4 regions of the Sulfobacillus sp. hq2 genome follow, and region 2 is predicted to be linked to each of the others. Evidence: riboswitches for the same ligand, from Rfam matches in the RefSeq annotation. Region 2 holds a riboswitch; each other region holds the start of a gene.
The links. A riboswitch is a leader RNA that binds a small molecule or an ion and turns the genes downstream of it on or off. The one in region 2 is predicted to bind cyclic di-AMP.
Positions count from the first base shown of each region.

Region 1: another riboswitch for cyclic di-AMP. It lies ahead of CO251_RS16550 (glycosyltransferase); the one in region 2 lies ahead of CO251_RS01550 (peptidoglycan-binding protein).
Region 3: another riboswitch for cyclic di-AMP. It lies ahead of CO251_RS10400 (ABC transporter permease); the one in region 2 lies ahead of CO251_RS01550 (peptidoglycan-binding protein).
Region 4: another riboswitch for cyclic di-AMP. It lies ahead of CO251_RS04000 (peptidoglycan-binding protein); the one in region 2 lies ahead of CO251_RS01550 (peptidoglycan-binding protein).

Region 1 is NZ_NWUL01000048.1:146,603-149,687, reverse strand. Features, by position in the region: gene smc (chromosome segregation protein SMC) at 1-344, shown strand, start outside; gene ftsY (signal recognition particle-docking protein FtsY) at 353-1,267, shown strand; cyclic di-AMP (ydaO/yuaA leader) riboswitch at 1,302-1,429, shown strand; gene CO251_RS16550 (glycosyltransferase) at 1,513-2,736, shown strand; gene CO251_RS16545 (HAD family hydrolase) at 2,714-3,085, shown strand, end outside.
Region 2 is NZ_NWUL01000011.1:93,544-96,628, forward strand. Features, by position in the region: gene selD (selenide, water dikinase SelD) at 1-26, opposite strand, end outside; gene CO251_RS01550 (peptidoglycan-binding protein) at 209-1,750, opposite strand; cyclic di-AMP (ydaO/yuaA leader) riboswitch at 1,754-1,899, opposite strand; gene CO251_RS01555 (class I SAM-dependent rRNA methyltransferase) at 2,188-3,085, shown strand, end outside.
Region 3 is NZ_NWUL01000034.1:168,695-171,779, forward strand. Features, by position in the region: gene CO251_RS10385 (ABC transporter substrate-binding protein) at 1-147, opposite strand, end outside; gene CO251_RS10390 (hypothetical protein) at 301-594, shown strand; gene CO251_RS10395 (histidine phosphatase family protein) at 598-1,218, opposite strand; gene CO251_RS17425 (hypothetical protein) at 1,256-1,426, opposite strand; cyclic di-AMP (ydaO/yuaA leader) riboswitch at 1,411-1,534, shown strand; gene CO251_RS10400 (ABC transporter permease) at 1,631-2,482, shown strand; gene CO251_RS10405 (ABC transporter substrate-binding protein) at 2,535-3,085, shown strand, end outside.
Region 4 is NZ_NWUL01000025.1:12,671-15,755, forward strand. Features, by position in the region: gene CO251_RS03985 (ArsA family ATPase) at 1-385, opposite strand, end outside; gene CO251_RS18000 (arsenic metallochaperone ArsD family protein) at 387-590, opposite strand; gene CO251_RS03995 (2'-5' RNA ligase family protein) at 719-1,267, opposite strand; cyclic di-AMP (ydaO/yuaA leader) riboswitch at 1,610-1,731, shown strand; gene CO251_RS04000 (peptidoglycan-binding protein) at 1,740-2,480, shown strand; gene CO251_RS04005 (RNA polymerase sigma factor) at 2,857-3,085, shown strand, end outside.

The DNA.
Region 1 (3,085 bases), on a different contig from region 2:
TATGGATTAAGCCTCCGGGGAAGAAACCAAGTACGATGACACTCTTGTCAGGAGGCGAAAAAGCCTTGGGCGGTATTGCTTGGCTGTTCGCACTGCTTGCTGTCCGCCCTTCGCCCTTTGTGGTTTTGGATGAAGTCGAGGCAGCCTTGGACGAGGCGAATGCGCAAAGAGTGGCACACTATATCAAAAACCATCATGGTACGACGCAATACGTGATTGTCACTCATCATAAATCAACGATGGTCATTGCTGATGGGTTATGGGGTGTTGCAGGCGATGGACAAGGTCGCAGTCGGTTAATTTCGGTGAAGCTCGATCAAAATGCTGCGGTGGCGGAAGGGTAGGAGATGGCATGGCCGGAATTTGGAATCGACTCAAAGAAGGAATGAGTCGAACGCGCAATAATTTGGGCGGACGTCTGCGCGCGTTGTTTCACGGGAAAGAGTGGGACGACAATCTATGGGAAGAGTTAGAAGAAATTTTGTATGAGGCAGATTTAGGTGTTGACACCATCGAATATCTGACGGCGGCTTTGCGTGAAGCTGTCCGCACCAGGCGCCCGCGGCATGCGGATGACGTCATGGACCTCTTACGGGAAATTATGGTTGACCTATTTGATGTGCCTTCCGATCCGTCACTGTTGGATCCCCAAAGACCCAGTATCTGGCTCATGGTCGGTGTAAATGGAACGGGTAAAACCACGACGGCCGGAAAGTTTGCGGCCTTAATGAAGCGCCAAGGATATCAGGTGATATTAGGGGCTGCTGATACCTTTCGGGCCGCCGCAGTGGAACAGCTGCAAGAATGGGGCGTGCGTTCCGGGGTCGAGGTGGTGCGGCAAGCGCCCGGCGCCGATTCTGCGGCTGTGGCCTATGACACGGTGCAAGCGGCTATCGCTCGGTCCAAAGATTTAGCGATCATTGATACCGCCGGCCGCCTGCATAACAAGACTAATTTAATGCAAGAGTTGCAAAAAGTGGTTCGGGTGATCCAACGAGAACGTCCGCAGGCACCTCACCAAGTGTGGCTGGTGATTGATGCGACCACAGGTCAAAATGGGCTAGCCCAAGCGCAAGTATTCTTAGAGGCGGTCAAGGTCACGGGCATTGTGTTAACGAAGCTGGATGGAACAGCGAAAGGCGGCATAGCGTTGTCCATCAAGCGCCAATTGGGATTGCCGATCCGCTTTGTGGGCGTGGGAGAAAAAGTGGAAGATTTGCTCCCGTTTGATGCAGACAGCTATGTGCGCGCGATCTTAGGCGATTGACGCGTACTAAAGACCGATCCTATACTTAGAAGATACCTTGAAAACGCCGAATTCTCAAGGAAGCGGAGGAACCGATTTCGATTTGGGGTGAATTGCGGTGCAACGGGCAGGCTCTGAGCCCGAACCCGACAGCTAACTTCGCAGGCGTAGGGGGCTCAAGGTTAAGACATGGTATCTCTCGTTCCCCCCGGGAAATTAGGGGGGTTTTTCTTGCCCTCCGTGATGAGGGAGGTGTCCACAAGGTGATGAAAAGAGTTTTGCAGTTGTCTATGCGGGCCGATCCCTTAAATCCGTTGGATGGTGGGGAGACAGGTGGTCAGCAAGTCCTAGTACGCCAAATGGGCAGGAATTTGCAACATTTAGGTTACGCGGTCGATGTGATGACGGTGCGTCAACGTCAAGAAGTGGCGGAACGCTCGTCCTTTGGGCATTTAGGACAAGTGATACGACTCACCGGATGGGAAGATCGGGTCTGGTCGGATGATCAATGGCATAATGTGCGGGACCAATTAGTGGATCAGGTCTTGACATGGGTCAATGACCAGCACCGGGAATATTACGCCATTCACAGCCATTTTTGGATTTCGGGCATGGTCGCGCAAAAGGTGGCGGAAGTGCTCCAAGTGCCGTGGATTCATTCGCCCTATAAAATGGCAGAGTGGACGAGGCGCCCGGGCGACCGTATTTCACCGGTACGGATGCAATGGGAGCGGCAGTTGTTGACGCAAGCCCAGGCCATTGTAGTGCCATACTTAGAAGAGAGCGAAATGATTCATCAAACAGCTCCTGATGTCCCTTTGTACGTGGTCTCTCCTGGGGTTGACATTACCAATTTTTTTGTTCGTGACGCGGGTCCCTTGCTCCGGGGACTAGGCCTCTATCGTCCGCCTTTGCTCTACGTTGGCCGGTTAGAAGAGGGGCGGGGGATAAAAGAGGTGCTGGAGGTCATGGGACAGCATCCATTACCCGACGATTTGACCTTATTAGTGGTAGGAGGAAGCCCGGGTGAGGTTCTAGGAGGGCTCCCCACCAATCCGACCTTAGCCGAATTAGCGCGCCCTTTAGGCAAACACATTCGGTTCCTCGGTCCCACACCGCATCATGCCATTGCTATCTATATGGGATCGGCTGCGGCGCTGATTGCCCCCAATCAAGGGCCCACATTGGGCATGGCCGTGGTAGAAGCCATGGCCTCCGGCTGCCCGGTCATTGGGACAAATGTGCCGGGTGTTCAAGATTGGATCGAGTCCGGATTTAACGGGATTTTGATTGACCGTACACGTATTGACCAGTTGTGGGAGGCCGCGTTACAGTTGTGGAATAACCCAAGCCAGGCGCGGCAATGGGGAATGAACGGCCAAGAAATGGTTCAACGCCATCATACGGTGAATCATATGGCCCAAAGACTCCAAACGGTCTATGAGGAGGTGGCGTCCAGTGGCCACCATGAAACGAGTGTTGGCTACTGATATTGATGGCACATTAATTGGACACGGTGGCGAGCAAGCGGTTCGCGACTATCTCATGGAGCACCCCGAATTAGGTGTGATTTATCTAACAGGCCGCACCTTGAGCAACGCGCATGCGATCATCTGCCGATATGGCTTTCCGACCCCCTTGGCGATTGCGACGGACGTTGGCGCTGATATTTTTTGGGGACCGAATTTGGAAGCGGACGAGGTCTGGGCTTTTGAACAGCGCCGCCATTGGTCGCCGCGCCGACTGCGTTCGGCCTTGAGCGAAGTATCGGGCGTGATTTACCGAGGGCGGAGTTCTCATTGGCGAATTGCCTTCGAATTGGAGGATCCTCAGTTGTTA
Region 2 (3,085 bases):
GTCATCTGTGTTAAGCGCGGGTGCATATCCTCACCTCCTGGATCCTCCAGAAAGCCTGGCGGAAAATTTTTCATGATGATTCTGGAGACAACGAGGCCTCCAGTCTTCTGTATCATAGCACAGTCATAAGGGCAAAGAGTTTGAGCGATGGATTAAACCCCCCGGCTGTTATCCGGAGGGTTTGACTTCAATGGCGCTGGCTCAAGGGCTATTGTTGTCCATACCAGATGGAACGGATGACGGTCCACAAGTGCGGATCCTCATCGCCGAGGCGCCAAATGGCGACCCCACCGAGATGATCGTGTTTGGCCAGTTCCAGCTTAAAGGCATCACTATAGCCGTTTTCAAACCACACAGTGTGGGTCGTGCCATTCGCAGCTTGGTACTGAAACGTGGCTTCATCATACGTCGAATTCCACGTGATGGGCACCCCGTAGTGGGCAGCCAGGTTCACCGCTTGCTCGTCATGGACCTCTACGGTATTGCCGTCCGAAGACCAGTTATAGCCGTAGGCGGCAAGTCCTAAAACAATCTTGGAAGCTGGGATGCGGGCTAAAGCGTAGTTGACTACATTAGTGACCCATCCGATAGGGGCGACAGGCCCTGGCGCCGAGCCGATGTCATGATAGTCATACGTCATGAGGACCACTTTGGTGGCGTATTGCCCCAAGAATTGATAATCATAGGCGCGTCCGTAGGGATCCGTGGAGGTGCGGGGAATAACGGCCACCGTGACCTCTTTCCCTAAAGGGCTAAGAGATTGACTGAGCGACTGGATAAAGGCATTGAGTCCAGAACGGTCTTGGGCACTTAAACCTTCAAAGTCAATGTTGTAGCCTTGGTAATCGTCTTGAACTGCCAATTGCGTCAGCTCGGCGACTACCGCACTGCGTGTGCTGGCGTTCGTCAGGATCGCGTCATTACCGCCAGCATTGGTGACTAACGGGAGAACCGTAATGTGATGAGCTTGGGCATACGCACGCACCGTAGCGCGCTGATAGCCCATGCGCCCGATCAAGCCATCGGCATGGACCGTGTACCACAACGGCGCAATCGTGTTGATGCTACCGAGGTTCTCTGACAAGCTGGTTTGCGATGCGGTAGACTGCGGCGTATATTGCGTGTAATATCCTAGCACCATCTTATGAGTGGAAGGGGCTAAAGGCGGATTCCCTGATGAGGGGGAGGGGGCCGCGGAAGATGACGGCGCATAGCCCATGGCGACCATTAAGGCATGCACCGTTTGAGGACCGACTACTTCATCGACTGCAATACCCGCGTGCGCTTGAAAGGCAAGCACGGCACGTCCTGTTTGTTGATTGAAGACCCCATCGGCAGGACCGGGATTGTATCCTAATTGGGATAAATCACCTTGCAAGGTGGTCACGGCAGAACCGTAGTCCCCTAGCGAAAGCATGTGCTGTCCGAGTGAGCCCTTGATGGGCATATACACTTGAGTTAGGTCGTTCACCAAGGTCTTTTCTGTGATGGGACCCGCAATGCCGTCGATGGCAATATGATTGCGCGCTTGAAAGGCACGCACGGTCCTTGCTGTCGCCGCGGTGTAATGCCCTGTTACAGGGGTGTGATATCCGAGGTCGTTGAGTTGCTGTTGTACAACGGCGACGGTGGCGCCGGCACGGCCTATGGTGAGATCGGGAAATTCTGCGGCCCAAGCGGGTCCGACGGCAAGGAGTGCGAGGCTGCCACTTAGAGCCGCTCCGGCCGTCACCATCCAACGTTTGTGCATATTTTCGCTCCTGTTCTGCGTCTTCGGAGTTAGCTGACGGGTTAGAGGACAGGTCCTCTTGACTCCCGGCGGAATCATTCACCCCAAAAAGCATCGGGTTCTCCGTACTCCTAAGAAGCACCTTTTAGGAGATTCGACGGAATTAACACGTAAATACGCGTCACATGTTACGTTACGGGACAGCGCTTATACTGTCAGCTCGAAAAATGCTGGATAGTCCCGGGATAAACAGCGTTAGCTGGTAACAGCAGGAGTCTTTGGCGAAATTGACATATTCTAAGGCTAATGGGAATTTTCGACAGATATGAGGATATTGGGGCGAAAAGAGAGGAAAAATAGGGACACGATACATAAAGGCGTATCATGCCCATGAAATCTGTGGTAAAAAGCCACACGATAAGCCTATACTACCTAAGGATATGAATAGGAGGGGTTTTGTGGCTGGGAGCCTGCGTTTAAAAACGGGACCGCACCGAGTGCTTGAAGGGGCTCCGTGGGTATATCGTGGAGAGATGTATCATGCCGATTTAACGCCAGGAACGGTGGTCGAATTAACCGAGGTCAATGGACGGTTTGTTGGCAAAGGGTTTTTCAATCCGGCATCGCTAATTGCCTTTCGTCTGCTCACGCGTGATGTGCATGACGTGATTGATGGGGCATGGTTTCGCCGCCGGGTGCGTGACGCGGCGCAGATGCGACAGGATTTACTTGGGCATAAAGATGCTTACCGCGTTGTCAATTCCGAAGCCGACCAATTGCCAGGGTTGATTGTGGACAAATATGGGCCGATGCTGGTGGTGGAAATTTTAAGTTTGGGATTGGTGCCCTTTACCGCGGATATTGTCGACGAGCTTGTCGCGATTTTTCAGCCCCAAGGAATTTACGAGCGGGGGGATGTTCCCGTGCGCACGAAAGAAGGACTGCCGCGCACGAACCGCATGTTGTTTGGAACCATGGTGTCCCCTGTCCATATCATAGAAAATGATGTGGTCATGCTAGTGGATCTGGCAGACGGCCAGAAAACAGGCCATTTTCTTGACCAATATCCCAATCGTCGGCGTACCGGGGAATTGGCTGCGGGCCGGAAAGTCTTTGATGCGTTTTGCCACACGGGGGGCTTTGGTCTTACAGCCGCCAAACACGGCGCGCAATCTGTCATTGGGATTGATATCGATGAGAACGCGGTGGCGCGCGCTCAAGAGAACGCAGCGGCGAATGGGTTGAACCAGGTGGAATTTCTCACCGCCAATGCGTTTGACTGGCTGAGGAAAGAAAGTGAAAAAGGACCCCAATACGATTTGGGGATCTTGGATCCGCCGGCGTTTACGAAGTCCA
Region 3 (3,085 bases), on a different contig from region 2:
TACCGTGCGTCCGGTGTCATCTACAATCCGGATGCTATGAGACACGTGGTTGGGGGCAGCGGCACTTGGGGTGGTTCCGCAACCGGCGATAAGGGTGGATCCTAGGGCGAGAACAGCTAAACGCCATGCTAATGACAAGCGAATCACAGATCTTTCTCCTTACATCACGAATTTTTACAAAGAATTCTTTGCCATAATGGAAGTGTATGCTGAATAGCTGGTAAACACAAGAAAAAGGGACGAACGGACCATGTTGTCGACGCATATCCATTGCTTAAGAACACAAAGGAGGCGGTGAGCATGTGGGATGAAAATGGCGACGCACAAAAGATGCCGCAAGTGTTGGCGGCTCTATGGGTTCAGAGGCGCGCAGCGGCAATTGGAACCTTGGCTGGGTACGCACGGCTTGATCCCAGCGTGGTTGCCCGCGTGTTAACCGCCTTGACTCAGCGGGGGTGGGTACACGAGTATCGCCTTCCTGGTCAACCGCCGCTTTACTTGTGGGCCGGCCTTTGCACCGAGGATATGCTGAAAACCGCGGATATGATCCGGCGTATTGCTTGGGACTTGCCCCTAGACTCTCAAATTGTTTAGCGGTTACGACGGGACTCTGGGATCGGCAAAGACCATGGTCCACACGCCCGTCTCGTACCAGCGCAAGACAACGTGACCCGCATTAGGGACAACCAGGCGACGCGCCATAGGACCTTCAGCGTTCATAATCAGCATCACCGCGCCTTTAATGCAGTCCGCATGGGTGGCAGCAATCGTCAAGGTATGGCGTTCTCGGGGTTCCACAAAGTGGGCCAGCGCATTCAACACGCGTTGCCCCACCGCCCGAATGCTTTCGCCGCCAGGGGGTGGATTGCGATCAGGGTCTTGACGCCATGCGATAAAGGACGGGGACTCCGCTTCCTCAAGATCGCGCAGGCGCTTTCCATCCCATTGGCCTAGATTGACTTCGGCTAAATCAGGCAAAATCACGGGAGTCAAGTCATGATCTTGGGCTAAAGGGGCTAGCGTTTCTTGGGCTCTGAGCAACGGGCTTGTAACCAAATAGCGTATGGGCGCGTTATGCCATTGGTGGGCCAGTTGTTGTGCTTGAGCCCGTCCTGTTGCCGTAAGGGCTGGATCCCATGAGCGACAGGCAAAGCGACCGGCGGCATTGGCTTCGCTTTCACCATGTCGAATGAGTATGATATCTGCAAATGAGGGCAACACAGAACCTCCTGGAAAATCAGGTATGCCCATTATCTTACCCAATTTGGGGAAGAATGGGGAGCTTAAATTTTCGGTTGCGATATTTGTCAGTATAGGTCGAAATTGCCAACATCCGCTTATCCATGGTAGCCTTAAAGAGCACAAGCGTTGCATCTACAGCATATTCTAGGCTAGAGAGCGGCGTGCCAATTGAATCAATCGCCAAATCGTGTCATCACACGAACGGGGGACCCAATTTTCGGGGCGTACGCAAGGGGGCAGCCATCCGCCCTAGCCCGTCAGCTTACCTCGTCGGCTTGGAAGGCTTGGACTATGCCCGGGCTTTAGCCCGGTTTTTTCTTTGATGGGGCGACTGTTCAGTTGGATAGGAGATGAGAAGAGATTATGCATTTGCAAGGAGGCTGTTGACATGGGGTATAGCTATATGGCGTCTGATGAGCTTGACGCTGAAAGCGCCGAAGGCGCACTGGAGCAAAAAGTGTGGAAGGAAGACAAAAAGCCCTATCGTGGCTACGTTCCATGGCTCGTCGCCGTTATCATGATAGCCTTGTGGTGGGGAGTGACGGCCCTGAATCTCTTTCCTCCAACGGCCTTGCCTTCACCAGGGGCCGTTGTCCATGACTTTATCACCGTCGCGACGGTCGGTTATAGTGGGGAGCCACTGTTAACCAGTACGCTTTACAGTTTGGGGAGGATTACGACCGGATTTATAGCAGCAGTGGTCGTGGGCGTGCCGATTGGATTTTGGATGGCGTCCACGGATTGGGTGTTCTTAGCGATTGATCCGCTGTTGCAATTTTTGCGGCCGATTCCGCCCTTGGCGTACATCCCCGTCATGATTGTCTGGTTTGGCATTGGGGAGACGTCCAAGGTGGTTTTGATTTTCTTCTGCACCATCCCGATTATCATCATCAGCGCGATGTCAGGCGTTAAGAGTGTTCAAGAAACGCGCATTCGCGTAGCGCAATGCTTAGGCGCTAACAAGCGTCAGATTTTCCGCTATGTCATCTTTCCTTCAGCGCTTCCAGAAATCTTTACGGGCATGCGGGTTGGCATTGGAATTGCCTGGACCTGTTTAGTGGCAGCGGAAATGATTGCTGCCTCCAAGGGCCTAGGATGGATGATTGAGTCGGCCGGCAATGAATTACAAATTGGGGTAGTCTTTGTCGGCATCGTCATGATTGGGTTGTTGGGATACGGCATGGAGTTGATTATTCGCTCCATTGAGCACCGTGTCACACCGTGGAAGGGGAAAGCATAAACACAATCAAGATGGCAAAAACCCACAGCCATAAAATGAAGGAGGATGTTATGTGGAGAAAAAGAAGACCTTGAAGCCGTTTCTGGCCGGATTAATGGTGTTGCCATTAATGGCCATCGTGGCCGGGTGCGGCACGTCTGGGGCAGCCAGTGAACCGACGGTGACGATTGGCTACGAAAATGCGCCCGATCCGGAGTCTGTGGCGATAGAACAAAACTTTTTTCAAAAGACGATGCATGCCCACGTGGTGTTGAAGTATTTTTCCTCCGGCCCTGACGCGCTGACCTCACTTGCATCAGGATCCTTGGACTTTATGACAACCCTGGGCAATCCTCCAACAGCAGCGGCGATTGCTCGGGGTGTGCCGCTTAAAGTGGTATGGGCCATGGAGCGTTATACGACGGCCGAGGGATTGGTGGTGAAAAACGGCAGTCATATCCATTCGCTGCAAAATTTAGAGGGGAAGACGGTGGCATTGGTAAGCGGTTCCACTTCGCCTTTTGAGCTAGATACGGCGCTGGCCATGCACCATCTGCCCGTATCATCGGTGCAAATCAACAATATGTCACCGCCGGATATGGTGGCCGCGTGGAAAACGGGCCG
Region 4 (3,085 bases), on a different contig from region 2:
CCCAGTCGTAGGCGGGGTTACGCAAGCAGGCAATAAATGGGTCAAATGTCGCCATCTCTTCCGTACAGGGACCGCTCATCTTCTCATCTGCAGCGTGAACAATCGTTTCCGGAAATAACACCCGCAAGGGGGCTAACGCACGCTCTTTATACGCCGCAAGAGAGGCTTTAGAATCGATAGCCTGTACAAAGAGGCCATTGACCGCTTCTACCGGTTGAGGCTCAAGACCCACAGGCTGCCCAAAAACGTCTCCCAGATTGGACGCCGGATCTGTTGTCACCAACAGCGTGTTCAAGCCTTTTTGCGCTAGTGCGACCGCCGCTGCCGAGGACAGGGACGTCTTACCCACCCCTCCCTTGCCTGAAAACAGCAGATAATGCGTCATGTCAGCCCTCCTGGCGGCCACAAATATCTTCATAAGAGGGATACTGCCCCATTGTAAGGACAGCCCCTTCCACCGTAACAATCGGAAGCGCCTGATACACAACGGTATCGGAGACGAAGGCGTCCGGATTGTGACTCAACATATAGCGGGCTACCTGGTGCCCCTCATGTTTCAATCGTTCAATCAGGGTCGCTACTCGGACCAGTTGCTGAGTGCGAGGCCAATAAGTTCTCGGTTAATACCCGTAACCGTGATTTCCTCTTTTGTTAGATTCATGTATAATTATATCATTATCTATAAATAGCAACATGTGTGCTGGGAACATTCTTTACCTTATGATTTGATGGAGCGTCCTAGAGGAAAACTTCCCAAAATACGACAGCCTGGCACGCCCTGTTGGACATTAACCCACTCAACTTCGGAGATGTCCCAAAATAACGCAGACCGGTGTTGCTCAACCAGATGGGTGAGGCGTGCTTCAACGGCTCCCGCAGTCGCAGGATTGACGCGCGCCATGGTGATATGGGGAATAATCTCTTGATGCTTACCTTCATACGGTGGATATGTTCGAAATTTTTGCCAAATCGTTTCAAATAGCGTCATCAACTCTGGCGTTACTGTGACTTTTAAGTACAAAATCATTTCGTTGGGCATTTCAAAGCGCCCCATGTTGTCAAAATAAATCCGAAAGGGCGCCATTTTACCCAGCAAACGCTTCAACTGGGGAGCCACGATCCGAGATTTTGGCTCATCGGCAAAAGGAAAATGCACCGTGACATGTGCAGGGAGTTGCCGAGCAGAAGGGTCGCTTTGCAACCTGAACGCCTCTAGCGCGTCAGGCAAGGCTACCGGAATAATTAAAGCATTACCGTCAATCAGCAATGTGTTCCCTCCACGCTCAGTATGCCTTGTCTGCAATGAACTGATTCTCGGTCAACTCCTCTGGCAAATCTTAGGGTGAAAAAACACAGAATTTATTACCTGCCGAAAAAAATTTGTCACAATAAAACCGCATTATACCGTTTATTCTAGTGACATTTTCGTGTTTCGCCAAGTTTTTTTCCATTTCCACATCTTTGCAGCCAAAACAAATGCTGGAGTTCGTCTCCCTTCGTGCTCATTGTCGTGCATACCCGCGCCAAAATGCCTAGACGCCACGTTGTGCCCGGACAAGGCATCTCGACAGATTTCCCCGTTTCTTGTGATCCCCGTTACACTATGGGGCGTTACACCGCGCCTAATTCCTTGGGAACCGGGGGATTATTCTTTGGGTGAATCCTTTTTAGGCAGGGACGCTCGTGCCCGAACCCGTAAACTAACTCCGGCGGCGCCAAACGAGAGGAGGCATTCATTGATGGGATTGTGGAAACCTTTTGCATTAGCCATATCCGCTATGAGCAGTATGTTAATGGTATCGAGTCCTACATGGGCGCAAAGCGTCACGCTACCGGAACTCGAAGCCCAACATCCCGCGATGCAGCACACCCTATCTTATTCCGACCAAGGGCATTGGGTGATGACCTTGCAGGCTGACTTACAAGATCTCGGTTTTTCGGCTGTTGGACCTGTTGATGGTATCTTTGGCCCCAAAACCGAACAAGGGGTCAAAGACTTCCAACAGGCTGAAGGTCTGCCCGTGACGGGGACCGTAGACCCTGCAACTTGGCAAGATATTCTCGCCGGATTTCATCTCACCCCGGCCTATTCGTCTTCTGAAGGCTCCGCGGTCCAAGCATCCAATGCATCCCCTCAGACGATAGACGGCAAACCGGTGGTGGCGGTCTATCATATGACGGCAACAGCCTATGGACCGAGTGCACAAGACAACTATCCCTATGGTCCTGTTGATGCATTCGGACAACCTCTGCAACCCGGCATGATCGCTGTTGACCCCAGTGTCATCCCTTTGAAATCTACCGTCTACGTCCAAGGCTATCACGATTCTGTACTGCCCCAAAGCGGCTTTCTTGGTCAAGCCATGGATACCGGCGGCGCGATTGTCGGCGACCGCATTGATATCTTTATGGACAATGGCTCCCAGACCGTAGCCAACTTTGGCATTCAGCCCGTCACTGTTTACGTGCTGGGCCAATAACTAGGCATTCTCGCGCCAAAGGATCCGTAGTCTGGGCGCGAGAATGCTATCCATCTTTAATATCCCACATAAGCCGCGCGGCCCGGCCTCCAATTTTTAAAGGCCCGAACCACGCCGACACATATTCCGTTCCGTAGCGAGAAAGTGTTGCGGTGCTTATAATAGCTATAGGGATTGTGGTTGCACGACCGATGACGAATAATTTAAGAATGTGCAACATAATACGGCTGTGGTCTGACCATAACGACCGTGTTCAGAGCGTACATCCTCAGATTCGACATGTCTCGCTCGTTCCATTCTTGCGTATGAAAGTGTTAAGTGATGTAACCTCCTTGCATCGTCAAACGTTATGGTATTGAGACAAGAGAAAAGGGAGTTGCCTGTTACGGACGCACAGGAAGAACGACGGTTTACCCAATTTATGGAGGAATATGGAGATAGAGCTTTGCGGTATGCTTTCGTCACACTGCACGTCAAAGATGACGCGGAGGACACGGCCCAAGAAGCCTTCGTCCGTTTGTGGCGCCATACCGAACGGCACGGCGCGGACACTCTGAGCCCTGCTTTGCTTTTTCATACGATTACCAATCTTTGTCGCGACCGTA